DNA from 4 places in the Staphylococcus gallinarum genome. Region 4 is predicted to be linked to each of the others. Evidence: riboswitches for the same ligand, from Rfam matches in the RefSeq annotation. Region 4 holds a riboswitch; each other region holds the start of a gene.

Region 1 (7,783 bases), 1.3 Mb from region 4:
TACTAATGCATCATGCATAATTTCCATACGCTTATGGAAAATCTTCCAAAATGTCTCGATATCACCATTAGACTCAATAGCAATACGCGGTACATTCAATGTTACGACCCCTAAATTACAACGTCCGTTATTTTCAAAGTTATCATTTTCATCTTTCCAAGATGGTAAAAATGAACGACAACCCATTGGTGCTTTAAAATCACCTAATAGTTCCACAGTTTTATCATAATTTAAAATATCAGGGTACATACGCTTTGTCGAACATTCTAATGCCAATTGTTTAATATCATAATTTGGGTCCTGTTGCTCTAAATTGACACCTCTTTTAATAGAAAATACTAATTTAGGGAAGATTGCAGTAATTCTATTTTTCCCTAATCCTTTAATACGTGTATTTAAGATCGCTTGTTGAATCTTACGGCTATAACAATCTGTTCCTAATCCAAAGCCTAAGGTTACAAATGGTGTCTGACCATTTGAAGTATATAGCGTATTGATTTCATATTCTAAACTTTCAATTGCGTCTTTAATGTCACGTGTAATCTGTTCGTCGATATATGTATCTATATTGTCCTTTGTAACAAATTTTTCTGCTGTTTCGCGGTGCTTTTGCTCATTAAAAATAACATAATGACTTAACAATTCATCTACACGATCAATCGTACATCCACCATATTGACTGCTCGAAACATTTGCTATAATTTGCACTAATTGTGCCGAAGCAGTCTGTATAGATTTAGGTGATGTCACAGTAGCATTACCGATTTGAAAACCTTCTGACAGCATTTTTTCAGCATCAATTAAACAACAGTTTGTTAATGGCTGAAACGGATGATAATCTAAATCGTGAAAATGTATTTCCCCTTTTTTATGTGCAGTTGCCACATTTTCAGGTAATAAATAATTTAAGGCATAGGATTTAGAGACTACACCTGCCGTCAAATCTCTCATTGTTGAAAATGTTGCACTATCTTTATTAGCATTTTCGTTAACGACCGTTGGGTCCTTTGTTATTAATCGTTTTAAATCTTGCTCAAGTTTGTTCATTTGATCCCCTCTCATTCCTATATGTTGTGTCTTAGTTTAATATAAAACACAATATATAGTGTTTTCAAACAGGATTAGGGCTGTTAACAAATTTGCCAAAACTTTATGAAGGATTATTGAACTTTAGTTGCAATGACAACTTTCTTTTATTTACATAATAAAAAAAGACTAAGTTATCTACAAAGTCACTACGATTGCACTCAATTATTATTCACGGTCAATATTTAAATAAATACTTGAGTACTATCAATCTCCCATACTTTAATCTCTATGTTATATAACATACAGTTAGAAAATAGGAAATTAGCAGTAGAGTTTAGTCTTTTTAGTGTTTAATGCCTATTCGATTTTATGATTACGATCATTTAATAGATTATTTAACGCTTTTATTCAAAGTAAGGAAAAGTTGTTGTGCATCCGCTTCTTCGTCTAAACCGTAAACGTTCATTCTACCATCTTTAAATAATGTCATTTGATAACCTTGATAGGTCATCAACTTAGCAAAGTCATTTTGCTTAACAATTGTAGTAGGTAAGAGCGTTGCATAATTAAACACTGAAGGGTTGAAACGCAATAGATAGGTATTCCCACATTGCTTTTCAACGTGTTTGGTCCTTGGCTGATTTAAATATTCATAGTGTTGTCGTTCACAGACTGGGCACTGATGCTGCTTTAACCCACTAATATTTAATGTCTTCACATCAATAGTAAAGCTATCCATCGTGATTAACTTTTTAGAAAAGCCATGACCAGATAGCCACCTCAATAGTTCAGAAACCTCCATACTAGCAACCTGATAAATAACTGGTGGCAATACACCATTGATTGCACAACTCTCTCCTGTTTGAGGAACGGTCTCTAATAAACATTTAAAGCAAGGTCCCGTATAGTCAATGGCATACACTGAACCTTTACTTCCCACTGCCGCTCCATATATCCAAGGTATTTGGCATTTATGACATGCTTCATTAATAAGAAAGCGCATTGTAAAGTTATCCATTCCATCAATTACGATATCCGGTTGATACGTCTTTAATAAATTTTCAATATTGTTATTAGTGAGCTCTTGATATAGCGCAGTGATTTTCACATTACTATTAATCAACTTTAATTTATTTTCAAGGGCAATTACTTTTGGTTGCAATTGTTCAGCATCCATTTCATCAAATATCGCTTGACGATGTAGGTTGGATGTTTCAACGACATCCATATCAATGATGGTTAGACTGCCTGCACCCATCCGAGTTAATATTTCCGCACAGTGACTCCCCAACGCACCTGCACCAAGTATCATGATATGAGTGTTTTCAAGTCGACTTTGCCCATGTTTACCAAATGGTGCATAAATCGCTTGACGTTGGTATCTTTTCATTATAAAAATCCAATTCCTTCAGTCGGACTAGACGCTTGTGCTGTATATTTCACTGGAATTCTTCCAGCTTCAAAGCTCAATCTACCCGCATTGATACCTAACTTCATCGCTTCTGCCATTTTAACTGGATCTTCTGCACTTGATATCGCCGTATTTAATAAGATTGCATCAGCGCCTAGTTCCATTGCATGACAAGCATCTTTTGGAGAACCAATCCCAGCATCTACAATCACCGGTACATTTGTACGTTCTATTATATATCTTAAATTCAATGGGTTGTTAATGCCTCTACCCGTTCCTATTGGAGAAGCTAACGGCATAATCGCATGGACACCTAATTCCTCTAATCGTTTAGCTAACACGACATCATTAGAAATATATGGGCATACTGTATAACCTTTTTCCAATAATATTTTACAAGCTTCATAAGTCTCAATTGGATCAGGTAACAGTGTTTCATCATCTCCAATCACCTCAACTTTAATCATGTCACATACACCAGCATGATTCGCAATTTCAGCAATACGTACCGCTTCTTGTGCAGTTTTTGCTCCTGCAGTATTAGGGAAGGTCACAAAATTTGATAAATCTACTTGAGCAAGTGGGTTAGGTAAATCTTTGTCATAAAGGTTCATTCGACGTACTGCAAATGTTAACACCTCAGTTTCTGATGCTTGTATCGATTGTTGTTGTATATCCTCATTCTCAAATTTGCCAGTACCTAATAATAGTCTCGAATTTAATTTGAATTTACCAATTTCAATCATCCTATCCGCCTCCTACAAACTCTAATAATTCTAAACAATCTTGATCTCTTACCACTTGAACAGGAAACTGTTGTCGTTGAATCAATTCTTCATTGTGTTCAACGATGATTCGATTTTCATCTAATCCCATTTCTTGAATCAATTCTTGAATATTTAACTCTTTGCTAAATTTAAAGCTGTCACCGTTAATAATGCATTGCATTGTCAACACTCCTCTCAATTCTAAAATCTTGTAAATCTTCTGGACGTTGCCCAGTTAATAACCATTCACACATCAAAGCACCAATATATGGCGATAATAAGATTCCATTGCGATAATGCCCTGTGATAACAAACAAATCTTGCGCCACCTCATCCATAACTGGACGTTCTTCTTTACTATAAGGTCGTATTCCGGACCATTCATGTAGCATCTGACTATCTTTTAATTGAGGTACAATAGTCGATGCTTGATGTAAGAGCCAATCTCTTCCTACCGACGACACTCCGACAGAGTAATCATCAAAGTAACTTGTAGCACCAATCATGTAACGGTGTTGTAACTTTGGAATGATATAGCAACCATTCGTCATAAATAACGTTGTATTCAAATTCAATGTTGGGTGTTCTACGAGTAACGCTTCACCTTTGACACCTGTAACATTATGCGATTGTAAGTGGGGTGACACTAACCTACCACTCCATGCACCACCAGCGACGATAACCTTTTTACCATAAAACGAACCATTCTGTGTCTTCACTTTGTAACCTTGTTTAAGTGATTCAATATGATGCACTTCCGTATGATAACAACGTTCCACGTTCCGCCTTTTTATAGACTCAAGCAGTGCTTTCGTATATCGATTAGCATTGACTTGATGATCGTCCGGTATATACATCGCTTGTTTGCCATTGTTCATAACCTTAGCGTTGGTCAATTCACATAATCTTGAATCCGTTAGCAACTCAATCTGGTCATTATATTGCTTTAAAAATTGATACTGCAATTGAATGTCATGCGCATCAGCTTTCGAGGCGTTTATTTTAATTAAGCCACTGTTTAAATATTCAATATCTAAAGCGACTTCATCCAATAATTCACTTGCTAGTGTTGGAAACATTTGTTGTGATTTACGCGCGATATGATAGAGCGCTGATTCTTGAGTAAATTCATTTTGTGCACCTAACATCCCACCAGCCTTATACGAGGCATGCATGCCAGGTATATCTCGATCAATTATAGCTACATGGACCGAATGTTCACTCAATGCTCTCGCTATCGACATGCCCATAACACCCGAACCAATAATGATGACATCATACATATGCATGCCACACCTCCTTCAATTGCTCTAAATGTGCAACATTATCTTTTTCAAAAAGTGAGATGCCTGCAATACCATCAAAGCCATTTGGCAACTGAGCAATTGTTCGATGATTAATGCCACCTAACGCGACCACTGGAATATCATATTGCAATGCCGCATTAATTTCGTCAGTTGTCCGTGGTGCTATGCCTGGCTTGGATTTCGTTTCAAAGATATGACTAAACAAGACAAAATCTAAACCACGTTGCGCTGCCTCAGCAACCATTCTACTATGGTGCGTTGACTTGCTCACCTGAATATGTGGAAAGCGCTGCTTAAAAAATAAATCTTGATTATTATATTCTTTAAAATGAATCGCGGTTAAAGCACAACGATTTAAAACATCTATATTTTCATGAATAATTACTTTTTCTTTAGGAAATTGATACTGTAGCAACATATTAATCCAATCAACCAATTCGTCTGATGACATTGGAGTTCTAACAATCAAATAATCAATATGTGCTTCAATAGCTAAATAATGCATTATATCCTTTCTTGCTAAATATTTATCTGCTGTTATCGCTACAAACATGCCTTTCACCTCTAATAAATAAAAAAACGTTATTTTTCTGTGTAGAAAAATAACGTTGAATGAACGAATACTAATTGTTTATAACGCCACTTTCCTACGCCAGTACAAACTGGATCAGGTTCAAGGAATCCCTATGTCACTACATCGGTCTCAGCCTTTAATAAAGGCACTTCCAGTGGTTTCTATGAAATTTTAAACTTGCATACGTCACATGTAAATGACATATATAATTAATTTAAACTTAACTCATTATGTATTTATTTTCAAGTTCAACTTAATTCACTTGATAAATTATAAGTTAACTCTATGCTATAGTTTTCAAATTTAATTTTCAAGCAACAAATTTTTATTTTTTTGATAATGACAACAAACTTGAAGTCAATTCACGCGTTTGTGTATATATTTTTTTATACACCTCAAAGTATTGTTGATATTGTTCGTGGCTGTTCTGATTCGGATAGAATACTTGCTCAAAACAGATAAATGACTCCATGATAGCATCTAAATTGTTATACCAATTTAGACCTTTAATCGCGAGTATAGCCGCTCCCATACATGGCCCTTCCTCATACTTCAATCGCTTTACCTTAGCATTAAACATATCTGCTTGCAGTTGTAACCAGAAATCATTTTTAGCGCCTCCACCAATGGCCACCACCTCTGATATTGCCTTACCCTTTGCTCTTAATAGACAAATGGACTCATACAAGGAATAGGTGATACCCTCTATTACTGCACGTGCCATATCACCCCTAGTGTGCAATGCACTGAGCCCGATAAAGCTACCACGTATACTCGAATCTCCATGGGGTGTCCGTTCGCCTGATAAATAAGGCGCAAATAACAAACCATTACTCCCTATATCCGATGCATTTGCCTCTTTAAAAATTTGCTCATATGATACATCATACAAGATATTACTACGCAACCAATTGAGACTATCACCCGCAGCAAGTGTGACACCCATCACATAGGATTGATTAGGGATAACATGTTTGAAAAAATGCAAATTATGTCGATAATGAGTCTTTGCATTACTATCACAACTTAATACAACACCAGAAGTTCCAATACTACATAATGTTTGTTCGTCTTTGATAACACCTGCCCCTAAGGCACCACAAGCATTATCTCCTCCACCAGCAAAGACAGCTACATCCTCTTTCAACCCTAATTTCCGAGCTAATTCTGGAGTTACATAGCCAACAAAATCCTCTGATGCCACCAGGTTCGGAAGTATGTGATCTACAGTAAAGTGCGTGGCCAATTCTTCCGACCACGTTTCTAGCACAGGATCTAAGAGCAGAGTGCTCGATGCATCCGAATACTCCATATGAAGATTGCCCGTCAATTTATATCTAACATAGTCTTTGGGTAATAAAAATGTAGCAATTTGCGCCCAGTTTTCAGGTTCATTTGCTTTAATCCATAATAATTTCGTTAACGTAAACCCTTCTAAAACAGGATTTTCTAACACATAGTCCCCCAATTTCTGCCTTATTTCTACGCATTGTTCAGTCGTTCTAGTATCGTTCCATAAGATTGCATTACGAATAGGTTGATTGTGTTGATCAAGTATTACAAGACTGTGCATTTGACCAGATAATGATATGCCATGTACCTTAACATTCGCCATTTCCGGATCTTGTAGTATTTTTTTAATACACTGAATCGTCGCACTTACCCAATCATCAGGTCGTTGTTCATTATATCCTGCTTGAGGTTGAATCATTTTTAAATGTTCGCTCACAGTTTGTATGACCTTTCCTTGCCTACTTACAGCTATAACCTTTACAGAACCAGTGCCTATATCAATTCCTAATACTGCATCAATCATGCGCATCGTCCCTTTTCAAAGTATTTTTTTGATAAAAAATAGCATGTTATACGTTTTAATTTTTTATACGACATATTTATAACACGTTTAAATAAAAAATCAAATTCAATTAAAATTACTAGAGAAAAAAATTTAAAAGTGCTAGCATTAATAAATATTTAACTTTAGGAGGAAATACATGTTTATTACAGAAGTCGCATTTTCTACAAATAAAGAAAATGAAGATAGATTATACAATAAAGCCAAAAAGAATTTAGCTGAATTAAACGACAACGTTAAAGGGCTCATTGATGCTGAAGTGTGGACGAAATCAAAGGCTGATGAAGTTGAATATGTCATTGTTAGTAAGTGGCAAGAGAAAAAAGATTTCCAAACTTGGGTAGCAAGACCTGAACACGTCGAAGAACATAAAGAAATGAATAAAAAAATTAAAAGCGGCGAAAGTGAACCAAGTCCATTCAAAAAAGTATTAAAGCAATATTCTGTTGTAGAATTTTAAATTTATAGCTTTTTAATATAATATCTAAAGTTGTACTTAAACATATGCTTTAGATATAAAGAAATGGAGCAGTACAGATGTCGATTGGACAAATCGATTTACTGATACTACTCCATTTTTTCGTACATATTCCTATGTTAGATTATGCTTAAGTATTTCTTGAACACTGCATATTCAGCATAAATTCACTACATATGAGTTTATTAATTCGGTTTAAAATAATAACTTTGAGCAGTAGATGACCACAACAACTGTCACAGAACTTAATAACGTGGATAAAAAGACAATTTCAGCTGCTAACTCTGGGTGATTATCATATTCTTGGGCAATCACAGAACTATTGACAGACGTTGGCATCGCAGAAGTGATGAATAACGCTT
Region 2 (7,783 bases), 800 kb from region 4:
TGACAAACTTACCAATCAATCTGAGGGGTTAGTAGCATTAACTAATTTTCTGCAACAATTACAACTCACTTCTCATCAACAACAACACATATTACATATCATCAAACATATAAGTTATAAAGATGGCAAAAATAATGCAGTTCAATTATCAATTGAAGGACAAATTGTCAGAGATGCTGATCGATTAGATGCTCTCGGCGCTATCGGTATCGCACGTACATTCCAATTTGCTGGACACTTTGGAGAACCTATGTGGCAAACATCCACAATAGACACAAATGTCGAAAAAGCACAGCAAATACCACATACCAATGATATTATGCATAGTCCTCCATCTGCTATTAAGCATTTTTATGACAAACTATTCAAATTAAAGGATTTAATGCATACGACGACCGCAAAGAAACTAGCAGAAGAAAGACATATTTATATGGAAAATTTTGTTAAACAATTTTTTCAAGAATGGTATTTCTAACTCATTTATAAATACATTCAAAATTAATATATACATCATGCTTCGACACGCTTTTTTTATATAATTAAATATATGAAGTTACAAAATATTATATTGTAAAAAAATAAAAGCCAGTAAATGAATGGATACACTCATTTACTGGCTATATTTTAGGATTTATATCCTTGAATTTGTTAATTAATCAATAGATATAAATTTCTAATACTTCACATTTATTATATTTTATTTCTTTTTATTTTTCTTTGATACTACTTGTGTGTTCCCTGCTTTTTTACCAGAAGTTTCTTTGTTTTTACTCATTGCTTCAATCATTGGTGCAACTTCTTTTTTAGCGAGTTTAGAGTAGTACATATTAGCCAATTGTGTTTGTACAATTAAGAATGCCGCACTGACTGACCAATATAATCCTAATGCTGATGCTGAACTTAATGAAATCCAAACGATCATAATTGGTGAAATGATCATCATCATATAACCCATTTGTCTTTGTTCATTTGGCATACTCTTACTAGAAACAAATGCTTGTAAGAAGTATAATATTCCGGCAATTATCGTAATCCAAATATCTGGATGTGATAAGTTAAACCATAAGAAATTAGGATGCTCAGTAAATCCACCCTTAGAAGGATATTTTAATACGAAGAATAATCCCATGATGATAGGCATTTGAATTAACATCGGTAAACAACCTAACATACTCTTCATTGGATTCATATCATATTTCTTATAAACTTCCATCATTTCTTGGTTTGCTGCCATTTTTTCTTCTTGTGTGCGTGAGCGTTTAACTTTTTCTTGAATTGCGTCGATATCTGGCTTTGCAACTTTCATTTTTTCACGCATCATATGACTATTTTTATAGTTTGATAGCATGAATGGTAATAATACGACACGGATTGCTAATACAAGTACAATGATTGCTAGACCGTAGTCATTGTTAAAACTTGATCCTAGCCAATGAATAAGTTTATCCATTGGTTCTACAAATGTATTAAAGAAAAATCCGTCTCTGTTTTCAGGTTTTGAATAGTCACAGCCAGCTAAAAAGACCATTACACCTAAAAGCAAAGGTAGTAGTGCTTTCTTCTTCATTTTTCCACCTCTAATGATTTATTCACATAGAATTTATTTTATCATACTCAAAGAGAAGTAGAAATCAAAAACAGTGAATTTTATATATTATTCAACAGTTTGTAAAAATTGTCGAACAGTATTTGAAACTGAACTACTTTGAGCAATAGCAGAAATCACTGAAACGCCATCTGCGCCATGCTGCATAATTGTATTTGTATTATCTATTTGTATACCACCTATTGCCACAATTGGTAAATCTCCAACATGTGCACGTAAAGTTGGTATCATTGAAGGACCTACCGGTGCATTAGCATCCTTTTTAGATGAAGTTTGATACATCGGACCAACACCAATATAATCAACATGTGTAAGGTCAGATTGTTGATACTCATCTTCATCACTTATGCTCAAACCAATAATTTTATCTTGAAACTGAGTTGCAAATACATTAACTGACTGATCATCTTGTCCAACATGTACACCATCCGCATCGATTTTACGAGCTAGTTCAATATCATCATTAACTATAAATGGTATATTGTAAGCACGACATAATTTTAATAACTCTATTGCAAGTTTTTCTTTATCATTCCCTCTTAAAGCGGTAGCACCCTTTTCTCTAAATTGGAACATCGTTATACCCGCACTTAAAGCTTCCTTTAATACATGTTGAATCGTAGTTGTTTCTGGAATATCTTGTGTCCCACATATAAAATATAATTTTAATTGTTGTTTATCAAACATCCTTATACCTCTGTTCTACGATTTGATTTTAAATAATCATCATACGAAATATGATATAACGCGTCTAGTAATGCTGTCATAAATGAGGCCGGTCCTTGATGACCTGCCAGTTGTTCCGCTGCTTCAGCTGCAATATTATAAATAGCAACCGCTTCTTCTAATTGCTGTATTTGTACCTTTCCCTTTTCAGTTAAAAAGGCCCCTACAATAGCACCTAATAAACAACCCGCACCAGTTATACGTGTCAGTAATGAAGAACCATTTGACAATTGAATCACTTTGTTATCCTGCGCTATAATATCTTCTTTACCTGTAATTACAATCGCTGTTTGTAATTGATCAAGTGCTTTACGTGCGATATCTATTGCATCTAAATTCACATCACTATCTGTACCTTTCATCGTTGTTTCATCATCGATTAGTGTTAGTACTTCAGAAGCATTACCTTTAATGACTGCGATATCAATTTCCTCTATAAATTGCTTACAGAACTGTTTTCTAAAATCAGATGCACCAACTGCAACTGGATCAAATATCACAGGTGTACCAACTTTATTTGCAATTTTAGCAATTTCTAACATATCTTTCGCTCTATCTTTAGTAATTGTGCCAATATTGATTAATAATGCTTGTGCAACGGATAACATTTCTGTCGCTTCTTCAGGTGCTTCACTCATTGCCGGACTTGCCCCTAAACTCAGTAAGCCATTTGCAGTAAAATGTTTAACAACGCCATTGGTATAACAAATAATTAATGGCTGCATGGTTTTTATCTTATCTAAATTATTCATCATCTAACCCCACTTCTTTCATATATGCAAAGTGATTTACTGGTCCTCTACCTTGTCCGATTTCTGGTGTATGTTTAATACTTAACGCTATAAAGTTTTTAGCTTTTTGCACAGCAGCATAAATTGATTTGCCTTTGGCTAATTCTGCTGTAATAACTGCTGAAAATGTACAACCTGTACCATGTGTATGCTTTGTTTCATAACGAGGTGAATCGAACGTAAAAACGTCTTCCGTGGTAAACAAGTAATCTTTAGCAGTCGTTAAATCTGTAGAATGTCCACCTTTTATCACAACACCTTTACTTCCAATTTCTTCGATAAATAACTTTCCTGCTTTATATATATCTGCTTCAGAATTAATCTTAAATCCAACAATTTCCTCTGCTTCCGGGATATTTGGCGTTGCAACAGTGGCATATGGTAATAAGATATTCTGTAAATCTGCTTTTGCTTCGTCATCCATTAAGGCATCTCCACTTTTTGCAAGCATCACTGGATCTATGACATATGGAATTTCTGGATATGCTTGTAAATATTGTGCAATTAACTCCATCATTTCTTTAGATGCAATCATCCCTGTCTTTATAGCTTGAGGCAATTCATCATCAAAGACACTTTCTAATTGTTCTTTTAACCATTCTGTTTCTAAATTATGAATATGTTGTACGCCTTTTGTATTTTGAGCAACAATACTTGTTATTGTCGCCATACCATAAACACCACATGCATGAAATGATTTCAAGTCAGCCATAACACCTGCTCCGCCTGTAGGATCAGTACCTGCTATTGTCAAAGCTATTTTAGGTTTATTCATCTTTATCTCCTCCAAATGACCATGCCTCTTGATTATAAGACATTGCAAAAAAGTTTTTTTCATGTATCGTACTTTGTAAAAATGATTCTTTAATTTCATTTCGTTCATCTTTACTAACATGTGCTGTTAATTTATTCATTAAATCATCAAAGACTTTAACCAATTCATCCATTTCAGTACTGTAAAAGTCAAACCATTGTTTTAAAATTGAATCTGTATTTAATTCTGGATCTTGAAGTGCTCTATTAGCAATCACTTGATATACATATGGGCAAGGTGCCATAGCAGCTATTGTATATGCTGCATTTTCTTTAGCAAAGGCATAATAATACATATGTTTTATATAATGGTCTCCACTTGGGGGCCAAACCTTTTCTTTAACGATTTCATCATATGGAGCTTGCACATAATCCGCAAGAATTTCGTGTGCTTCAACTTCACCATCTACTATAAATTGAATTTGTTCAACTAAGAACTTAACATCTGTCAATTCAGGCATTTTTGGTATCAACAATGCATATATATTCGCAAATTCCTTCAAATAAGACGCATCTGCTCTTAAATAAAATTTTGTCGCCTCGTACGACAACTCTCCATGGAGCATGTCTTGGATAAATGGATCATCATATATGTCATTTAAAATAGGTGCTGCTGCTTTTTTTAATTCTTCTGAAAATAACAAAATCAAAGTCCTCCTATAATAAAAAAAACTACATTCCAACAATAGGAATGTAGTAAATCTATAGAAGTCGTAACAAAACATGACCTACTATAAATTGCACTACTTTCCTACGTTGGTACTAACCAAATCAGGTTGTAAGGGTCTGAATTTATTCATCTCAGCCATTTGGCTCCCCTAGTAGTATTTTTTAATCTTTATATTTATTTAAACATAACAAAATGTTTATAACATTGCAATAAAGTCCAATTCACAAAATAAGCTCACCCCTAGTCTGGAGTGAGCTTAAAATAACTTATTTCATATATATTATGCAGTTACCCATTGTGAAGCACCAGCTGTATTATATAATTTAACTGCTGCTGCGTCTTGAACTGATTCTGGAGCTTCTGTTGGAGATACGCCTTTGTACTCATCAGGAGCTACTGAATCCCAAGTGCTTTGTAAGAATTGATATTTACCTGCTGCACCTGTTGATGGGTTTACAGCTTTAAGATCGCCACCTGATTCACGTTGTGCGATTTGTTGTAAATGACTATTTACATTTACTGATGAACCAGTTGATTCTTCACTACTTGAACTTTGTTGTGTTGAAGCTTGTTGTGTTGTTGCTTCTTGTTGTGGTTGTTGTGTTTGTTCAGTTTGTGGTGCTGCTTCTTGAGCTGGTTGTTCAGTTTGTGTAGTTGTTTGTTGTTGTGGTTGTTCAACTTCAGTTGAACCAGAATTATTATTTGAAGCGCCTTCGCCATAACTCCATGACCATGTTTCACCATTTGATTCAAAGTTATAGTTGACACCGTTTAAGTTAAAGTTATAGTTATATGAACCTTCATGTACTGGAGATTCATTTAATTGTTGTGGATTTGATTGAGCTAATTGCGCTAACTCAGCTTTATTAACACCTTGTTCTGAAGCGTCTGCTGAATTTCCTGCTGCAACGCCTGTTACTCCTAAACCTACTGCTAATGTTGATGCAATTACTGTCTTTTTCATTTCTAAAAATTCCTCCTATAAGGTAATTAGTTTTATGATTAATTTGCTAAAGCAACTATAACATTCAAAACATACCTGTAGGTTACAGAGAAATAAAAAAACAACAGTCTTTTTTACATCCTAGTTACATCAAAAAAATTATATATTTTTTGAATTTAAACTGTTTTAGATTGCTATGAAAGCTTTTAAGCGTTTGTGATTGTTATTAACTGCGTAATATTATTGTAATTTATCTGACTATTCAGTCAATAAAAACTGTCACAACAGTGTTTTTTGGTGTGTTATTACACTCTATTTGAATGTGATTATCTTTATTTTCAACATGACAAAAGCTATCCTTCTCAATTTCAATCATTAGAGAAGAATAGCCTGAAAAGTATAATGAATAGTAGGATTAAATGTATATTAATTTGAATGGATTATAAAAGGGATTATTTGTTATAAAGTGGATGTATTAAACAATTTCAAATAATTTATTGTTTGCTATTTCAGATTGTTCGGTTAATTGTTGTTGCGCATCTAGTGGGATAGTTTCATAAAGTGATGTACTTTCTTTCGTAGCACGTTTAGACATGAACTTAATTGATTCGACAAATATTTCAGATACAAAATGTGTCTGACCTTCTTTCTCATATTTACTAGATTGTAACTGGCCAGTAACGCCGACTAGTGAACCTTGGTTGATATAGTGTTCAATATTATGAGCTAGTTTACCGAATGCTTTACAATATAAATAATCACAAATGGTATTCTGGTCTTTGTCTTTGTAACTCCGATTAACAGCTACACAGAACGTAGCTAATTTCTTTCCCTCCTTCTCATATATTTGTGGGTCCTTTGTCAGTCTACCGACAATGACAATGTTATTAATCATGTGTCACCTCCTTCATAGCCTTATCATATGCAAAGCGGTCTTTATAGTCAAAACACAATTATATACATATATTAAGAGTAGATTCATCACATTTTTATAAATATTACCTTTCTCAATTAAAATTACGTTATAATACTACTATAAATAGAAATATCGTAGATTTTAAAAATTATAATTGGATGTGAAGACGATGAAGACCTTTAAAGCCGTTCGATTTCAAATTGTATCAGAAAATGGTGGTGTAACTGAATACGAATTAGATGATGGTGTCATTATCAATAAAGAGAGTAGTGGCACTGGCTGGTTGCTTGAAATCGTCATTTCAGATTTTCATTATGAAACAATGAAAAAATATATGGACGATGAAACACTACTAGATATCCGTGTAGTTATTACACGTCCAGCCAATGATCCTGCATTGTTTGATGCCACGATAAAACATATTAGTAAATTGGAACAAGCACAGTCGATTTCGGTAGTTTTTGAATGTCATATTTATACATTGAGACAAGTTTATGCTGAAAGCTTATTAGAACAATTAATCGATGAAGGATTATCTGGAGAAGAACTCAAGAAATCATTTAATAGAATGATGCAATCTAAACCTCGATTAAAAGATGAAAAGTTTGAAAAAGAATAAAAATAAAATAACCGTAAAAGTTATAGTATTTACATACATAAAACTTTTACGGTTATTTTTATTATTTACTATCTTGTAGGGCAAATGTTAGTTCACAGCTACATGCAACTTGTCCATCTACAGTTGCTTTAGCATTACCTTTACCAATTGGCCCTTTCATCTTCGTAATTTCCACTTCTAATTTTAAAGTGTCTCCAGGAGTTACTTGCTTTTTAAATCTGCATTTATCGATACCTGCAAACAAAGCTAACTTTCCTTTATTGGCTTCATTGTTTAACATTGCGACGGCACCTGTTTGAGCCAAAGCCTCAGTTATCAATACACCAGGCATTACCGCATATTCTGGAAAATGTCCTTGGAAAAATGGTTCGTTTCCTGAAACTTGCTTTATCGCTACGCAACGTTGACCTTCTTCATATTCGACAACACGATCAATCAATAAAAATGGTTGTCTATGTGGGATGATTTCCTTAATTTGATTGTAATCAAAAATTGTTTCCATGACTTATTTCCTCCAACTCAATATTCATTGCTGTTTCATATCGTACTATGATTAGTCTTGGGTACGTTTAATATCTGCACCTAATCCATTAAGTTTACCATGTAAATCAACATATCCTCTATCTAAGTGCTTTAATTCTGTAACTTGTGTTACACCGTCTGCAACTAAACCAGCTAAGATAAGTGCTGCAGCTGCAC
Region 3 (7,783 bases), 1.2 Mb from region 4:
CAAAGATTACTAAGTTATGGCAAAAGACTCAATTAAGACATATGTTTATGAGGCAGGTTATGCAAAGATATATCCCTTTTGATGAATTGACGAAAGACTCACTACGACATACTTTAAATGTTTATGATATTCAATATAATAGAGAAGATATTAATAGATTGTTTGAAGCGTTTTTTAATTTAAATTATTACAAGGAGATACCTAAATCATTAGCCAATTTAAGAGATAAAAATATTGATGTAGGTATACTATCAAATGGTAATGATAATATGTTAATGCCACTCATAGATAATTCAGAACTAGGTGGTTATATCGACACACTTATTAGTGTTAATGAAATTAAACAATATAAACCGAGTGCTGCAAGTTATGCACTTGTATTAGAGTATTATCATATGAATAGAGAAGATATATTATTTGTCTCTTCAAACTCATGGGATATTACTGGTGCTAGTAACTTTGGATTTGATACAGCTTGGGTAAATCGAACAAATAAAAAGTTTGATGTAAACGGTCCAACACCAACGATAACGGTAAGTAATGTGAGCGAAATGGTGAAATGGCTAGAGTTAAATCATAAATAAAAAAGCAGTAAAATTCATGTTTAAGTCGACATGAATTTACTGCTTTTTTTATATTTAGCGAAGCTAAATATGCTTATAAAAATAAGGAGAACTTTAAAATTAAAAAAACTATATTCGCTACACAAATAATATATCATGAATAAATGATATTGTGACCTAACAGTTATGTCACATTTAGAATTTCACTATGGAATTTAGGCTTCCAATAATATAAAAAGATTGCAGTTATCTCTACAAAGATCATGAAAATTTTAGTTAATTCAAACATACATAAGCATAAAATGGGTATGGTTAAGCAGTAATAAAATTCATGAATAATAAAATAGTTATTAAAATTATTATTAAAAGATATTAATTAGGAGGGCATCATGGTTATTTCAAAAAGGTTCACAGCAATTGCATTACCTGTATTTTGCATTATTTTAGTACTCGCTTTATTTATTGATTTGCCAGTATCTAAACATTTTATGAATCAAAATTCAATCTTTGGGACAGTATTTCAAGATTTAGGTCTTTTTCCGCCAACTGTTATTTTGATTCTTTCAATGATTATTTTGAATTTTTATGTGTTTTCAAAGTTTGAAAGTAAATTGATTAAATATATCATTTTATTTTTATCTTTTATTTATACTTTGATAAAAGCTAATACTTTGGTATCTGAAACATTTAAATATATCTTTGCAACAATGGACAATATTGAACGACATAAGCCATTAGGTGTGGCTAGTAATGAAGGTGATACCAGTAATGCATTACCAATGGGGCTAAGTTTCTTAATCACATTCATTTTACTTATGTTAATTACATTATTTGTTACAAAATTTTGGTTACAACAAGTGACTCAAACAGAGATAGAAAGATTAGTTCGCGTTGCATTTGTTAGCTTTTTTGTATTATTAGTAGGATTAGAAACGATTGATAGTTTGAAGGAATTATGGGGGCGAGCAAGACCTTATGAAATTGGTCATGACGGCGCACATTTTACAAATTGGCTTACAATCAATGGTAATACTGGTCACAGTTCATTTCCATCTGGTCATACAACTGATGCGGCTTATTTAATGTTTTGGGCATTTTACTTTAAAACACGTGTTGCCCAAAAGCGTATGTTTATTATTGCATTTATGTTTACTATTATCATGTGTGTGAGTCGTTTACGTATTGGTGCACATTTCTTAGGCGATGTAACCATGGCCTTTACATTAATTACTTTATTGATGATAGCAGCAGATTATATGATTTATAAATGGAATGCAAAACACTTACATTAAAATAGAACAGAACATTAATATAAGTACCTAGGATTCTGTTTGTTAAACAGAATCCTAGGTACTTATTGTATTAGATTATGTTTATATTAATTTTCAAATTTATTTGTAATTATTTTTTATTAGTGTTAAGTTTAATTTAGAATTTAATAAGAATTGCTAGGGGTGCTTGTTAGCTGAAAGAGACATTAGTCTCAACCCTTTGAACCTGATCTGGTTAGTACCAGCGTAGGGAAGCAGAAAAGTACAGTATAAATGGAAAGTCTATAGAGTAGATTTTTATTTACTGTCGCTTCACTAAATATGTGATTTTCGACCAGGTCTCCTAGCAATAATAAAATGCTAAGGAGTTTTTTTTATGAAACAAGAAAAAATAGAATTAAAAAAGCAATTTCCATCAAGTCAAAGGATTTGGGTGAGTGGAGAAGATTCAGATATTCAAGTTCCATTTAGAGAGATACAACTTTCACCAACAGTAACAGAAGAAGGAACAACGGTTAACAAACCGGTGTTAGTCTATGACACTGCAGGTCCATATCATGATACTAGTTATACAGTTGACGTGCAAAAAGGTATACCCAAATTAAGAACACCATGGATAGAAGATAGAAATGATACATTGGAATATGAAGGTAGGAAAATTGTCTCACTGGATAACGGATTTAAATCTAATAATCATAAAAAATTTGTCGAGACACCATTTAAATATCAACCGAAAAAGGCAAAAACAGGACAAAATGTTACACAAATGCATTATGCGAAACAAGGTATTATCACGAAAGAAATGAAATTTGTAGCTAAACGAGAAGATGTCTCACCTGAATATGTGCGTTCAGAAATTGCACGAGGACGTGCGATTATTCCTAATAATGTCAATCACCCTGAATCAGAACCAATGATTATAGGTAAAAACTTTCAAGTGAAAATAAATGCTAATATTGGTAATTCGGCAGTCAGTTCTTCTATAGAAGCTGAAATAGAAAAGTTGGTTTGGGGCATTCATTGGGGGGCAGATACGATTATGGATTTATCTACTGGTAAAAATATCCATGCTACGAGAGAATATCTATTGAGAAATTCCCCTGTTCCTGTTGGCACTGTGCCTATCTATCAAGCATTAGAAAAGGTAGATGGTTCTGCTAAGGACTTAACTTGGGAAATTTATCGCGATACTTTAATTGAACAAGCAGAACAAGGCGTTGACTACTTCACGATACACGCAGGCGTATTATTACGTTATGTCCCGACAACAGTGGATAGATTAACTGGTATTGTTTCAAGAGGTGGATCTATCATGGCACAATGGTGTTTAGCGCATCATGAAGAAAGCTTTTTATATACACATTTTGAAGAAATTTGTGAAATAATGAGCCGTTATGATATTGCAATTTCTCTTGGAGATGGATTAAGACCCGGGTCAATATATGATGCAAATGATGAGAGCCAAATTCTGGAATTAAAGACATTAGGGGAATTAACTGCAATAGCTTGGGAATATGACGTACAAGTGATGATTGAAGGGCCAGGACATGTTCCGATGCATAAAATAAAGGAAAATCAAGACTTAGCTGATTTCCATTGTCAAGAAGCGCCTTTTTACACATTAGGTCCATTAACAACAGATATTGCACCAGCCTATGACCATATTACGTCTGCAATCGGGGCAGCCCAAATTGCTAGTTATGGTACAGCAATGCTTTGTTATGTTACTCCAAAAGAGCATCTGGGATTACCTAATAAAGACGATGTGAGAGAAGGTGTTGTCACGTATAAGATTGCAGCACATGCAGCTGACTTGGCAAAAGGTGTCAAAGGAGCACAACAAAGAGATGATGAAATTAGTAGAGCACGATTTGAATTTAGATGGTACGATCAATTTAATCTGTCGCTAGATCCTGATAAGGCACGTTCATATCATGATGAAACACTACCTGCTGAAGCAGCAAAGGTTGCCCATTTCTGCAGTATGTGTGGGCCTAAATTCTGTTCGATGCGTATCTCTCACGATTTAAGAAAGCACAATGATTTAAAAGAAGAAGGATTGAAACAAAAGTCTGAAGAATTTGTTTCAAAAGGTAGTAGGATTTACCGTTAGAGATAGAGTTTTGGGCGAAAATTCCCATTCTTAAAATAAGAGAACTATGCTATGAAGTGATGCTCCCTTTAAAGTAGTTACTGAAAAACGTAAACTTTGAAGGGAGCTTTTTATGATCCCAAAAGAAAATGAGCTTTACTCAAATATAACCACAGCGCATTATAAATTATATAATAATAGCGGTATAAAATATTGAGAAGTATTAGGTCGAGACTCCTAAGGAAGCAGTGTCAGTTGAAGGCCGAGGCTGAGACGGCATCTTAGGAAAGTGAGATAATAATATAAATATTGTAAAGTAAATCTTCTAGCTAAAAGTCTGAATGTATATAGCACAAATTAATGTTTCGTACTTTGAGAAGGATTTAAATCTAATTGATAGAATGCTAAATCTAACCATTTATCAAATTTATAACCTACATTTTGAATGGTTCCAGAATGTTTGAATTTAAATTTTTTATGCAAGTAAATACTATAATCATTCGTAGCGTCAATGCCTGCAACAAGTGTTCTATAGCCATTATTACGAGCAGTTTGGATGATTTCAGCCAGCAATTGTGATGCAATCCCTTTTCCTCTATGATGTTTATTTACATAAATAGAGTGTTCAATAGAATATTGATAAGCGGGCCAATCTCTAAATGTACCATAAGTAGCGAAGGCTATCGCTTCACCTCTTTCATCGTATACAAGAACAGGCTCTTGTTTATTAAGTTTATTTTCAAACCAAGTTTCACGTGATGCCAAAGTTTGAGGTTTATAAGTATAAACAGCGGTAGTATTCAAGATCGCATCGTTGTATATTTCTAGTATATTCGGTAAATCTGATTGCTTAGCATGACGTATCATAGCGCATCCCACCTTATATTAAAGTAAATTAGAAATCACTATCACAGTTATAAAAGTATGGCATTCATAATTAATATGAAACACTTAGTTAAACCAAGATATTTACGATGAGTGATTTAATACTATTTAACACTTAATTATTAAGTTCTGCAATGTATTGTTGTAAAAATTCTCCTCATTTATTTAAATATTTGGAATGCGAAATAACATATGGACTAGTCCAATTCTAAATGTATTGTGCTATACTTATATTCTGAAATATAAGTGCTAACATTAAAGGAGTATAAAAGAAATGAATAAGCTACTAAGGATAGTTGGTGTCATTTTTATTTTAATTGCAATTTACTTTTTAGCTAAGCCTCATATTGATAATTATTTAACAAAGAAAGCCGATGAAGATAAAATAACGGAATACGATAAAAAACAACAATTTTCTGGTGAGATTCCCAAAGATAAATCTAAAATGGTAGGCTATATTGAAGTGCCTGATGCTAAAATTAAAGCGCCAGTATTTCCAGGGCCCGCTACCCCGAAACAATTAGATCGAGGCATTAGTTTAGTTGAAGCAGACGAATCATTAAATGATCAAAATATAGCTATAGCTGGTCATACTTTCGAAGGCTCGGATACGTATCAATTTTCAAATTTACCTAAAGCACATAAAGGCAGTGTCGTTAACTTTAAAGTTGGGAAGGATAAGCGAAAGTACAAAATCTCAAAAATTTATGATGTGAAACCTAGTGATGTGAAAGTGCTAGATGAACAACAATCAAAGCAACACCAACTTACATTAATTACTTGTGATGATTATAATAAAAAGACAGGACAATGGGAAAAACGCAAAATATTTATTGCTAAAGCAGTATAAAGCATAACGAGTCTGGAATACAAATTCCAAAAAATAGCACTCAGATGATTGAATTCAATTTATCTGAGTGCCTTTTTATTTATTATTTCGTATTATTGGCTCGCTTTCCTAGGGGCCAGCTTCAGCCTGTAGTCTTCAGCTTGTCCTGTTCCCACAGGAGTCTCGCCAAAACACACCAAATTTATATGTGATTATATATTAATACACCTTAAAAATAAGGCGCTTTCGTATAATTTAATATGCATTCTGTACTAAATTAACAAGGTGCCTTATGTATCAGGCATATGGCATGTCTCAGACGCGTCTGTTATATATTTATTCATTTTTTAAAACATTAACAAAACGTTGCGTAATTTCTTTAGGCCGCGTGATTGCACTACCTACAACAGTACAATGTACCCCGAGTCTATCAACAATTTGTAACATTTCTGGTGTGATAACATTACCCTCTGCAATGACTTTTGCATGTACATTGGATAATACATCCTTTAAAAATTGGAAGTTGTCTTCATATAGCACATGTCCGTGTGTATATTCAGTGTAACCATGTAATGTTGTACCAATATAATCGAAACCTAATGCATCGGCGTGTTGGGCTTCTTCTATCGTTGAAATATCTGCCATAATTTCGATATGAGGTGCTTTATTACGGATATATTTAACTAAATCCGCAAGAGATTCATTGGGACGTGGTTGGGCTGTAGCATCTAAAGCAATTACGTCACAACCACTGTCGAGTAATTCATCTACCTCAGTACGTGTTGCAGTGATAAAGACTTTTGAATCAGGATAGTCTCTTTTAACAATCCCGATAATAGGTAAATCAACTTCCTTTTTAATTGCGATAATATCGTCCTTTGAATTTGCTCTAATACCAACAGCGCCACCTTGATAAGCAGCTAATGCCATCTTAGACATGATAAACGATGAATATAAGGGTTCATCTGCCAAAGCCTGGCAAGAAACAATTAAACCTTGAGGTAACATAATGACACACTCCATAACGTTTAGTAGTTTTTTCTTAACAGAATATTACTGATAGGTTTAATATAACATCGAGAAATTATTAATCAATAGATATATTTGTTATGAAAAATGTTTTCATTTATACTAGAGAAAATTAACTGAAAAGGGTGGTCATATAGTGAAGTTTGAAAATAGAGTGCAACGTTTTCGCCAACGTTTTACCAAGACAGATAAGCAAATCGTAGAGTTTATTCAAAATAATGAATTTAATGATGATTTTTCTACAATTAATTCACTTGCTTATGCAATAGGAACTTCGCCAGCAACAATCACACGTTTTAGTAATAAGTTAGATTATGAAAATTTCCAAGATTTAAAATTTAATTTGCAACAAGAAATGACCAATAGGGAAATCGAAAATAGTCCATTGATTCAGCGTATACACAAATATCATCAAGATATTATCCAACAAACAGGTGAATTTATTTCTGATGAAAAAATTAAGCGTTTTGTTAATCAGATTAATCGAAGTAAGCAAATTATTTATGCTGGTTTAGGTAGTTCTGGACTGTCAGCAACAGAATTTTATTATCGCATGATGCGCTTGGGTTTAAAGGGGAATGTATCAACCGATGCACATCAAATGAAGATCGTTGCTTCGTTATTGACGCAATCTGATACGTTTGTAGCTATTTCGAATAGTGGTGAAACTGTAGAATTGATTGCTGCAGCTAAAATTGCTCATGATAATGGGGCATTTGTGGTAGCAATCACTAATTATGAGGGCAGTTCAATAACTGAATGTGCAGATTTGGTATTAATTACGACTGATCAATCTAGAATCAATGATAGTAGATTTGTAAATACTCAAATCGCAACATTATTTTTGATTGATATTGTCAGTTATTTGTTGCTTGATGATGATTATATGCATCAAGTTTATCAGAATACAAAGAAAGTAATATTAGATGCGTAGTGTGTTATAGCTAGATTTGAAGCACGCCTGCCACGAGTGTCCTCAGCTAATAAACAATTCCCATCATGTGTTAGTCCCATGGGAATCGACATGTCGCAACTATCAAGTAATAGTAAGAAAGTACTTCGAATGATGATAATGTAATGAAACAATCAAAGTGAATTAGTATTGCTTGGAATT
Region 4 (7,783 bases):
TCCTATTAATAATACTTAGTATACTTGGCATTATACTTAGCATCATTTTTACTAAAATAGTATCAAAATTGAAATAAACATTTTTTGATAATTATATCGAAACAGATTAAGAGATACTTTATATTTTTTATTTAACAGACATCATCATGTAATTTAGTGCTTTTGCTTAAATTACATGATGATGTCTTTGATTTTATAGTATTTTAGCGAGACGCAGTGGAAGAACAGGTCAAATTGAAAACTATAGGCGTAATCTGCTCCCTAGGTGAACAAACTGACCATACAAAGTATTAAATAAAAATAGAGGAATCTTATACAATAACTTGTACAAGATTCCTCTATATTTTCAAGTGATACCCAATTTGGCACACCTTTTTTATTTCTTATTTGCTGATTAACGAATTTCTTTAATTCTAGCAGCTTTACCACGTAATTCACGTAAGTAGTATAATTTAGCACGACGTACTTTACCGCGACGTTTAACTTCGATTTTTTCAATCTTTGGAGTGTGTAATGGGAATGTACGTTCCACACCAACACCTGAAGAAATTTTACGTACAGTGAAAGTTTCTGAGATACCTCCACCACGGCGCTTAATTACAACACCTTCGAATACTTGGATACGCTCACGAGTACCTTCAATGATACGTACGTGTACACGTAAAGTGTCACCTGGACGGAACGTTGGTAAATCTGTGCGTAATTGTGATTGTGTTACTGCTTCGATTAATTTGTGATTACTCATTATTTATTCTCTCCTTCAACCTATGTTCTTGCCTCGACAAAATATAGCAGCGGATCATAGTGATTTTTCGTGTATTGCACACTTAAAATATATTAGCATATCGCTAATCATTTTTCAATTGCTTTTTATATCTTTCAATAATCTCGCGGTCTTTATCTGTTAACTGATAGCTTTCAAGTAAATCCGGTCGTTTTTCGTAGGTTCTAATTAGTTTTTGTTCATGACGCCACGCATCAATATGCGCATGATTTCCAGAAACTAACACGTCAGGTACGCCTAATCCTTTATAGTCTCGAGGTCGTGTGTATTGTGGAAACTCTAATAAGCCATCTTGAAATGAATCATCCTCATGTGATTGTTGATTTCCTAACACGCCTGGTATCAATCGTACAATAGCATCAGTCATGACCATTGCTGGCAATTCACCACCAGTAAGCACATAGTCACCCATAGAAATTTCATCCGTCACTAAATGTTGCCGTATACGTTCATCATACCCTTCATAGTGACCACAAATAAATACAAGATGCTCCGCTTCGCTTAATTCTTGCGCGATATCTTGGTTAAACGGACGACCTTGAGGACACATTAAAACCACACGTGTGTCTGGGGTCTTATCAATACTTTCCATTGCATTGAATACAGGTTCAGGTTTCAATACCATGCCTTGACCACCACCAAATGGATAGTCATCAACTTGACCATGTTTATTTTCAGCAAAATTTCTAAAGTTTACAGTATTTACCTGTAACACTGATTTCTCTTGAGCACGTTTTAAAATCGAATGACTCAAAACGCCCTCAAACATTTCTGGAAAAAGTGTTAAAAAATCTATTTTCATTAATCTAACAATCCTTCCATTGGTGTTATTGTGATACTTCTACCTTCCACATCGACATCTTTAACCACATCAGCAATATACGGAATAAGATATTCTTTATTACCTTTAACAACCCAAACATCGTTAGCACCAGTTTCAAATATTTCTGTCACACGTCCAATTGCAGTTCCTTCATCATCAAATACAGTACAACCTATTATATCTGAATAGAAATATTCATGTTCGGCTAATTCTATCTCATCATGATCACGTTCTTGTAATAATGTTGCACCCTTTAAATATTCTATATCATTAATATTATTAATTCCTTCAAACTTAAGCATATGCAAGCCTTTATGCATTCTGTGGCTACTAATCTTAAACGTTTCTGCTTCTTTACCCTCAGCTTGAATTATTACAGATTCTCCCGGTTGGAATCGAGTATCTGTAAAATCAGAATGTGATTTAATCTTAATTTCACCTTTAACACCATGTGTGTTTACAAATTTACCAATTTCAACTTTCATTATTTTTCCTCCGTCATCATTACAACTATCTTCATAGGTAATGAAACTAAATAAAATTCGTAATCCATTATAACATGGATTGAGATAGCTGTAATACGTTATCGTATAGAAGTAGTGTTTACTAAAATAAATAAAAATTATTCAAGTAACTCGAACAACTAATACAGTATTTCTTATTAGCAAGCCGCTAATTTCAGGCAATAAGTATTTTATTTCTAAGCTTAATATTACGGCTTAAATCACCCTATTTACCGTTTAGCCTTCAAATTCAATATTGACCAATAAAAAAAGATGATTTCTACTTTAGATAAAAGTAAAAATCATCTTCTAGACTATGTTATAACCTTCTAGTTCTAACATATTTAAAATAAATCAATACGTTCGATTTATTATTATTTTTGTTCGTCGAATTTTTTCAAGATACCTTCTCTTGATAAGATGTTACGTACAGTATCAGTTGGTTTTGCACCTTGTGATAACCATTTTAATGCTAATTCTTCGTCGATTTTAACTTCTGGTGCATTTACATTGTTAGGGTTGTAAGTACCGATTTGTTCGATGTTACGACCGTCACGTGGCGCACGAGCATCAGCTGCTACAATACGATAGAATGGATTTCTTTTTGAACCTAAACGTGTTAAACGTAATTTAACTGCCATTTATATTCTCTCCTTTATGTTCTTAATATTTTTATTTTCTACAAGAAATAATATTAACAGTTCTGTAGTACTTTGTAAAGAGTTTTTTCTTTACCAATATTGAATCTATATTTTTAAACTGTGACTTTTAGTCATACACCTGATTTGTATTTAAATTTAAACTTTTGCACAACTTGACATGGTTTATTAAAAGCTATACATTGAAGTTAAATTAAATAACGCATGCACTAGGGGTGTTTTTTAAAACTGAGATGAGCAAAACTCAAACCCTTCGAACCTGATCTAGCTAAGACTAGCGTAGGAAAGTGTTACCAATATGATAATGAAACTGATAGTCTTTTTTGACGTATTCATATACTTTTTGATACACAACTTTCCTAGAGAGGGTTGTGTATTTTTTTATTTAATAAATCAATGATGAGGTGAATATATGACTAAAACAATTTTAATCACAGGTAGTAGCAGAGGGTTAGGTGCAACGATAGCAAGAACATTAGCTACACAAGGTCATAATGTAATTATAAATTATTTTAAAAGTAAAGACTTAGCTAAACAACTCGTACGTGAAATTGGTGAATCACAGGCTATCGCTTTACCAGCAGATATTACTGATAGAAACCAAGTTGATGAAATGATTGCACATGCAACAGAACATTTTGGGCAAATAGATGCGGTGGTAAATAATGCGCTTGTAGGATTTAAATTTGATCCCACTGCACAAAAAGCATTTATAGACTTAAGTTGGGATGACTATCAACAACAACTCGACGGCACGTTAAAAGGAGCATTCAATGTGACTCAAGCAGTCATTAAACAATTTATCACAAGAGAAACAGGAACAATTGTTTCGATTGGTACAAACCTTTATCAAAATCCAGTCGTACCTTACCATGAATATACCACTGCAAAAGCAGGTTTAATAGGATTCACACGAAATATCGCCGCTGAATTAGGTCAATATGGTATTAATGCAAATGTTGTATCTGGTGGTTTACTAAAGACGACTGACGCAAGTGCAGTGACGACACAAGAAGTATTTGATCTTATTGCTCAAACCACGCCATTAAGACAAGTCACATCACCTCAAGATGTAGCAAATATGGTAAGCTACCTCATTTCTGATCAAGCTAAAGGGATAACCGGTCAGAACTTTACAGTTGATGGTGGATTAACAATGAATTAAGAAATGGAGGATGAATCATCTTATGACACAAACTCGTCAACTTAACATCGGTGTACTAATTTATGGATGCGGTCATCATCAAGCGGCTTGGCGTATGAGCAATTCAAGTGTTGAACGTATAGGAGATATCTCGTATTATCAATCATTAGCTCAAATTGCAGAACGTGGATTATTTGATGCGATATTTTTTGCAGATAATCAATCTTTTCCAGCACAATCACCAAGTGATATGCCCGCATTTTGGTTTGACCCTTTGGTCAATTTAGCTGCAATAGCCCAAGTTACGCAACACGTTGGCTTAGTTGCAACGATTTCCAGTACCTTTGCTAATCCATATACAGCAGCTAGACAACTCTTAAGTATTGATCATATGAGTAACGGACGTGCAGGTTGGAACTTAGTAACATCTATGACTGATTTAGAAGCAGCAAACCACAGTATGGAGCGTCTACCAGATCATGATACGCGCTATGAAAAAGCAGACGAATTCGCTCAAGTCATGAATCTGTTATTAGATTCGTGGACAACGGCAGATTTCTTACATAATAAAGCAGAAAATACTTTAATCAACGCTGATGCAATTCAGCCAATTCATTTTAAAGGTCATTATTTCGATGTCCAAGGACCACTAACGACACCTGGAAGTCCTCAAGGCAAACCCATTGCAATGCAAGCTGGTGCCTCAGATCAAGGTATCACACTAGCAACTAAGTATGCAGATGCTGTCTATGCAGTCGCTTGGAACCTAAAGCAAGCTACAGCATTTCGCCAAAAATTAAATAACAAATTAACATCGGTTGGAAAACCAACGAACAGCTTAAAGGTGTATCCAGGTTTAGTTACCTATGTCGGAGAAACTTATGCTGAAGCTTACGCCAAAAAACGTCAATTGGACGAGTCCTTAGCCATTGATACAGCATTAAATCAATTAAAGTTCTTTATTCGCCAAGATTGTCATAGTTGGGATTTAGACGAACCTATTCCACCATTACCACCTGTAGAGAACTTTACAGGACCCAAAGGTCGTTACCAAACTGTACTAGAAATTATCAATGATAAAAATCCTACACTGCGTGAATTATTGGGTTACCTTAGCGCTGGTGGCGGACATTTAACGTTGATAGGTACACCTACTCAAATCGTTGACGAAATGGAAAAATGGTTTAATGCTGGTGTTGCAGACGGTTTTAACTTAATGCCACCGGTGTTCCCTAATAGTTTAGAAGATTTCGTTGATTATATCGTACCTGAATTACAAAAACGAGGACTTTATCGCATTGAATATGAAGGGACTACATTTAGAGAAAATCTTGGACTTTTGTAAAAATATTTCTGTAACTTTAACACATTGAAATACAATGCATTCAATTAGTATAATTAACTATGATTACATGTAGTAGCATTACAATAACAAGTGTACTATTGTTCTTGATAACCATTAGTTTATTACTCACATTAATAGTAATAATTCCATAGATAAATCAGCAATATGAATACAAAACATAAATAAAAAACCCCTTCAAAGTTATCAAATCATTGATTACCTTGAAGGGATTTCTCTTTTTCAAATTAATAGTAATATTGCAGAATTAGGTTAGTGGATTCAACTATCATCAAGCACTAACATTGTTTATCGCACTTTATTGATTGTTAAACGGTTAAATATCTTCTAGGACTAAACTACTAAGCAAATTGAATTAGAATGGTAAGTTCATACCATTTAACATATTCTCCATTTGCTTACGTTTACCTTTTTTACCTTTTCCGCCACCAGAAAATTGTTTCATCATTTTCTTCATATCATTAAATTGTTTCATCAATCTGTTCACTTCTTGTACTGAACGTCCTGAACCTTTAGCAATACGTTTCTTACGTGATACATTTAAACTATCTGGATCATTACGTTCAGCCGGTGTCATAGATTGAATAATCGCTTTAATATGGTCGATCTGTTTCTCATCCATATTTAAGTTATTGATACCTTTCATCTTGTTCATTCCAGGAATCATTTTCATAATATCATCAAGCGGACCCAGGTTTTTGACTTGGTCTAATTGTTCCAAGAAATCCTCAAGCGTAAATGATGAAGTGCGCATTTTCTTCTCAAGATCCTTAGCTTTATCAGCATCGACATCTTGTTGAGCCTTTTCAATTAAACTTAGCACATCACCCATACCAAGTATTCTTGAAGCCATTCTTTCCGGATGGAATGGTTCCAATCCATCTAATTTTTCACTCATACCCACAAATTTAATAGGTTTTTGAGTTACAGAACGAATTGAGAGTGCTGCCCCACCACGTGTATCACCATCTAATTTAGTCAGTGTTACGCCTGTTAATTCAAGTTGCTCATCAAATGATTGCGCTACATTTACTGCGTCTTGACCTGTCATGGCATCCACAACTAACATAATTTCATTCGGTTTCGTAATTTCTTTAACATCTGTTAATTCTTGCATTAACGCTTCATCAACGTGTAAACGTCCAGCTGTATCAATAATTACAAAATCTAAATGCTCTGCTTTAGCATGTTGAATTGCATTTTCGACAATTTGTTGTGGTTTAACTTGATCTCCTTCACTATAAACAGGAATATCAATTTGCTTACCAACGGTTTGCAATTGGTCAATTGCTGCAGGTCTATAGATATCAGCTGCTACGAGCAATGGTTTTTTATTATATTTCTTTCGCATTAATAACGCTAACTTACCAGCTGTAGTTGTTTTCCCTGCACCTTGTAAACCTACCATCATAACTACTGTTGGTGGTTTATTTGCCATTGTTATCGTTGAGTTTTCCCCACCCATCAATTGAGTCAGTTCCTCTTGTACGATTTTGATTACTTGTTGACCAGGTGTTAATGACTTCATTACATCTGATCCTAAAGCTCTATCTGATACAGTTTTGATAAATTCCTTAACAACTTTAAAGTTAACATCGGCTTCTAATAACGCCAATCGCACTTCTCGCATCATAACCTTAATATCGGCTTCAGTTACTTTACCTTTGCCTCGAATCTTTTGCATTGTGTCTTGCAAGCGATCGGATAATCCTTCAAATGCCATATCAAATACCCTCCTTTTTGCTTTATATTAATTTATACTTATTCTAAATCTTCCAAAGCTTGTATATATTGTTTAATCTTCTCAGAATCATTTACATTTAATTTCATCTGTTCGTATATTTCTTGTCTTAATTCAAAATTTTTATATAAACCTAACTTTGTCTCATAATCTTCAACTAGGTCGCCAGTTCTTCTAATATTATCATACACTGCTTGTCGACTCACATCAAACGTATCAGCAATTTCACTCAACGAATAATCTTGCAAATAAAATAATTCGAGATAATTGCGTTGTTTCTTTGTTAATAGTGCTTGATAAAAATCAAACAAGTAATTCATTCTAATCGTTTTAATTAAATCATTATTTTGGCTCATCTGATCGACCTTCTACTGAACCAGTGTTAAGTTGATCAGACGTCAACTCACTATCCCCATCTTCAGACACTTCTACATTTTGTTCAATCATGTCTGCAAATAAGCCGTAAACATAACTTTCTGGGTTAAATGGTTGTAAATCATCTAATTTTTCACCTAATCCAACATATTTAACAGGTATGTGGAGCTCATTTCTAATCGCTAAGACAATACCACCTTTAGCAGTTCCGTCAAGTTTCGTTAGCACAATACCTGTCACGTTTGTAACTTCTTTGAATGATTTAGCTTGTGAAAGTGCGTTTTGACCTGTCGTTGCATCTAAGCACAACAAGACTTCATGAGGAGCATCAGGTACTGCACGACCAATGACACGTTTAACTTTTTCAAGCTCATTCATTAGGTTGGATTTA

The links. A riboswitch is a leader RNA that binds a small molecule or an ion and turns the genes downstream of it on or off. The one in region 4 is predicted to bind thiamine pyrophosphate.
Region 1: another riboswitch for thiamine pyrophosphate. It lies ahead of JN168_RS00755 (thiamine phosphate synthase); the one in region 4 lies ahead of JN168_RS08065 (3-oxoacyl-ACP reductase).
Region 2: another riboswitch for thiamine pyrophosphate. It lies ahead of tenA (thiaminase II); the one in region 4 lies ahead of JN168_RS08065 (3-oxoacyl-ACP reductase).
Region 3: another riboswitch for thiamine pyrophosphate. It lies ahead of thiC (phosphomethylpyrimidine synthase ThiC); the one in region 4 lies ahead of JN168_RS08065 (3-oxoacyl-ACP reductase).

What each region holds. Positions count from the first base shown of each region.
Region 1 covers NZ_CP069082.1:174,037-181,819, reverse strand. The annotation lists gene nrdD (anaerobic ribonucleoside-triphosphate reductase) at 1-1,047, opposite strand, end outside; gene JN168_RS00775 (ThiF family adenylyltransferase) at 1,421-2,419, opposite strand; gene JN168_RS00770 (thiazole synthase) at 2,419-3,186, opposite strand; gene thiS (sulfur carrier protein ThiS) at 3,188-3,388, opposite strand; gene JN168_RS00760 (NAD(P)/FAD-dependent oxidoreductase) at 3,372-4,490, opposite strand; gene JN168_RS00755 (thiamine phosphate synthase) at 4,483-5,067, opposite strand; TPP riboswitch at 5,142-5,251, opposite strand; gene xylB (xylulokinase) at 5,414-6,904, opposite strand; gene JN168_RS00745 (antibiotic biosynthesis monooxygenase family protein) at 7,083-7,403, shown strand; gene JN168_RS00740 (AEC family transporter) at 7,617-7,783, opposite strand, start outside.
Region 2 covers NZ_CP069082.1:917,536-925,318, reverse strand. The annotation lists gene JN168_RS04165 (HD domain-containing protein) at 1-475, shown strand, start outside; gene yidC (membrane protein insertase YidC) at 698-1,567, opposite strand; gene thiE (thiamine phosphate synthase) at 1,655-2,293, opposite strand; gene thiM (hydroxyethylthiazole kinase) at 2,296-3,084, opposite strand; gene thiD (bifunctional hydroxymethylpyrimidine kinase/phosphomethylpyrimidine kinase) at 3,077-3,898, opposite strand; gene tenA (thiaminase II) at 3,891-4,580, opposite strand; TPP riboswitch at 4,668-4,766, opposite strand; gene JN168_RS04135 (transglycosylase family protein) at 4,887-5,570, opposite strand; gene JN168_RS04130 (single-stranded DNA-binding protein) at 6,025-6,444, opposite strand; gene JN168_RS04125 (YwpF-like family protein) at 6,635-7,084, shown strand; gene fabZ (3-hydroxyacyl-ACP dehydratase FabZ) at 7,146-7,586, opposite strand; gene murA (UDP-N-acetylglucosamine 1-carboxyvinyltransferase) at 7,638-7,783, opposite strand, start outside.
Region 3 covers NZ_CP069082.1:492,773-500,555, forward strand. The annotation lists gene JN168_RS02040 (haloacid dehalogenase type II) at 1-584, shown strand, start outside; gene JN168_RS02045 (phosphatase PAP2 family protein) at 953-1,855, shown strand; TPP riboswitch at 2,004-2,104, shown strand; gene thiC (phosphomethylpyrimidine synthase ThiC) at 2,211-3,947, shown strand; gene JN168_RS02055 (GNAT family N-acetyltransferase) at 4,284-4,793, opposite strand; gene srtA (class A sortase SrtA) at 5,086-5,661, shown strand; gene JN168_RS02065 (N-acetylmannosamine-6-phosphate 2-epimerase) at 5,977-6,648, opposite strand; gene JN168_RS02070 (MurR/RpiR family transcriptional regulator) at 6,806-7,603, shown strand.
Region 4 covers NZ_CP069082.1:1,722,409-1,730,191, forward strand. The annotation lists gene JN168_RS08040 (YfhO family protein) at 1-77, shown strand, start outside; gene rplS (50S ribosomal protein L19) at 395-745, opposite strand; gene trmD (tRNA (guanosine(37)-N1)-methyltransferase TrmD) at 849-1,586, opposite strand; gene rimM (ribosome maturation factor RimM) at 1,586-2,092, opposite strand; gene rpsP (30S ribosomal protein S16) at 2,485-2,751, opposite strand; TPP riboswitch at 2,971-3,072, shown strand; gene JN168_RS08065 (3-oxoacyl-ACP reductase) at 3,182-3,934, shown strand; gene JN168_RS08070 (LLM class flavin-dependent oxidoreductase) at 3,957-5,258, shown strand; gene ffh (signal recognition particle protein) at 5,632-6,999, opposite strand; gene JN168_RS08080 (putative DNA-binding protein) at 7,038-7,373, opposite strand; gene ftsY (signal recognition particle-docking protein FtsY) at 7,360-7,783, opposite strand, start outside.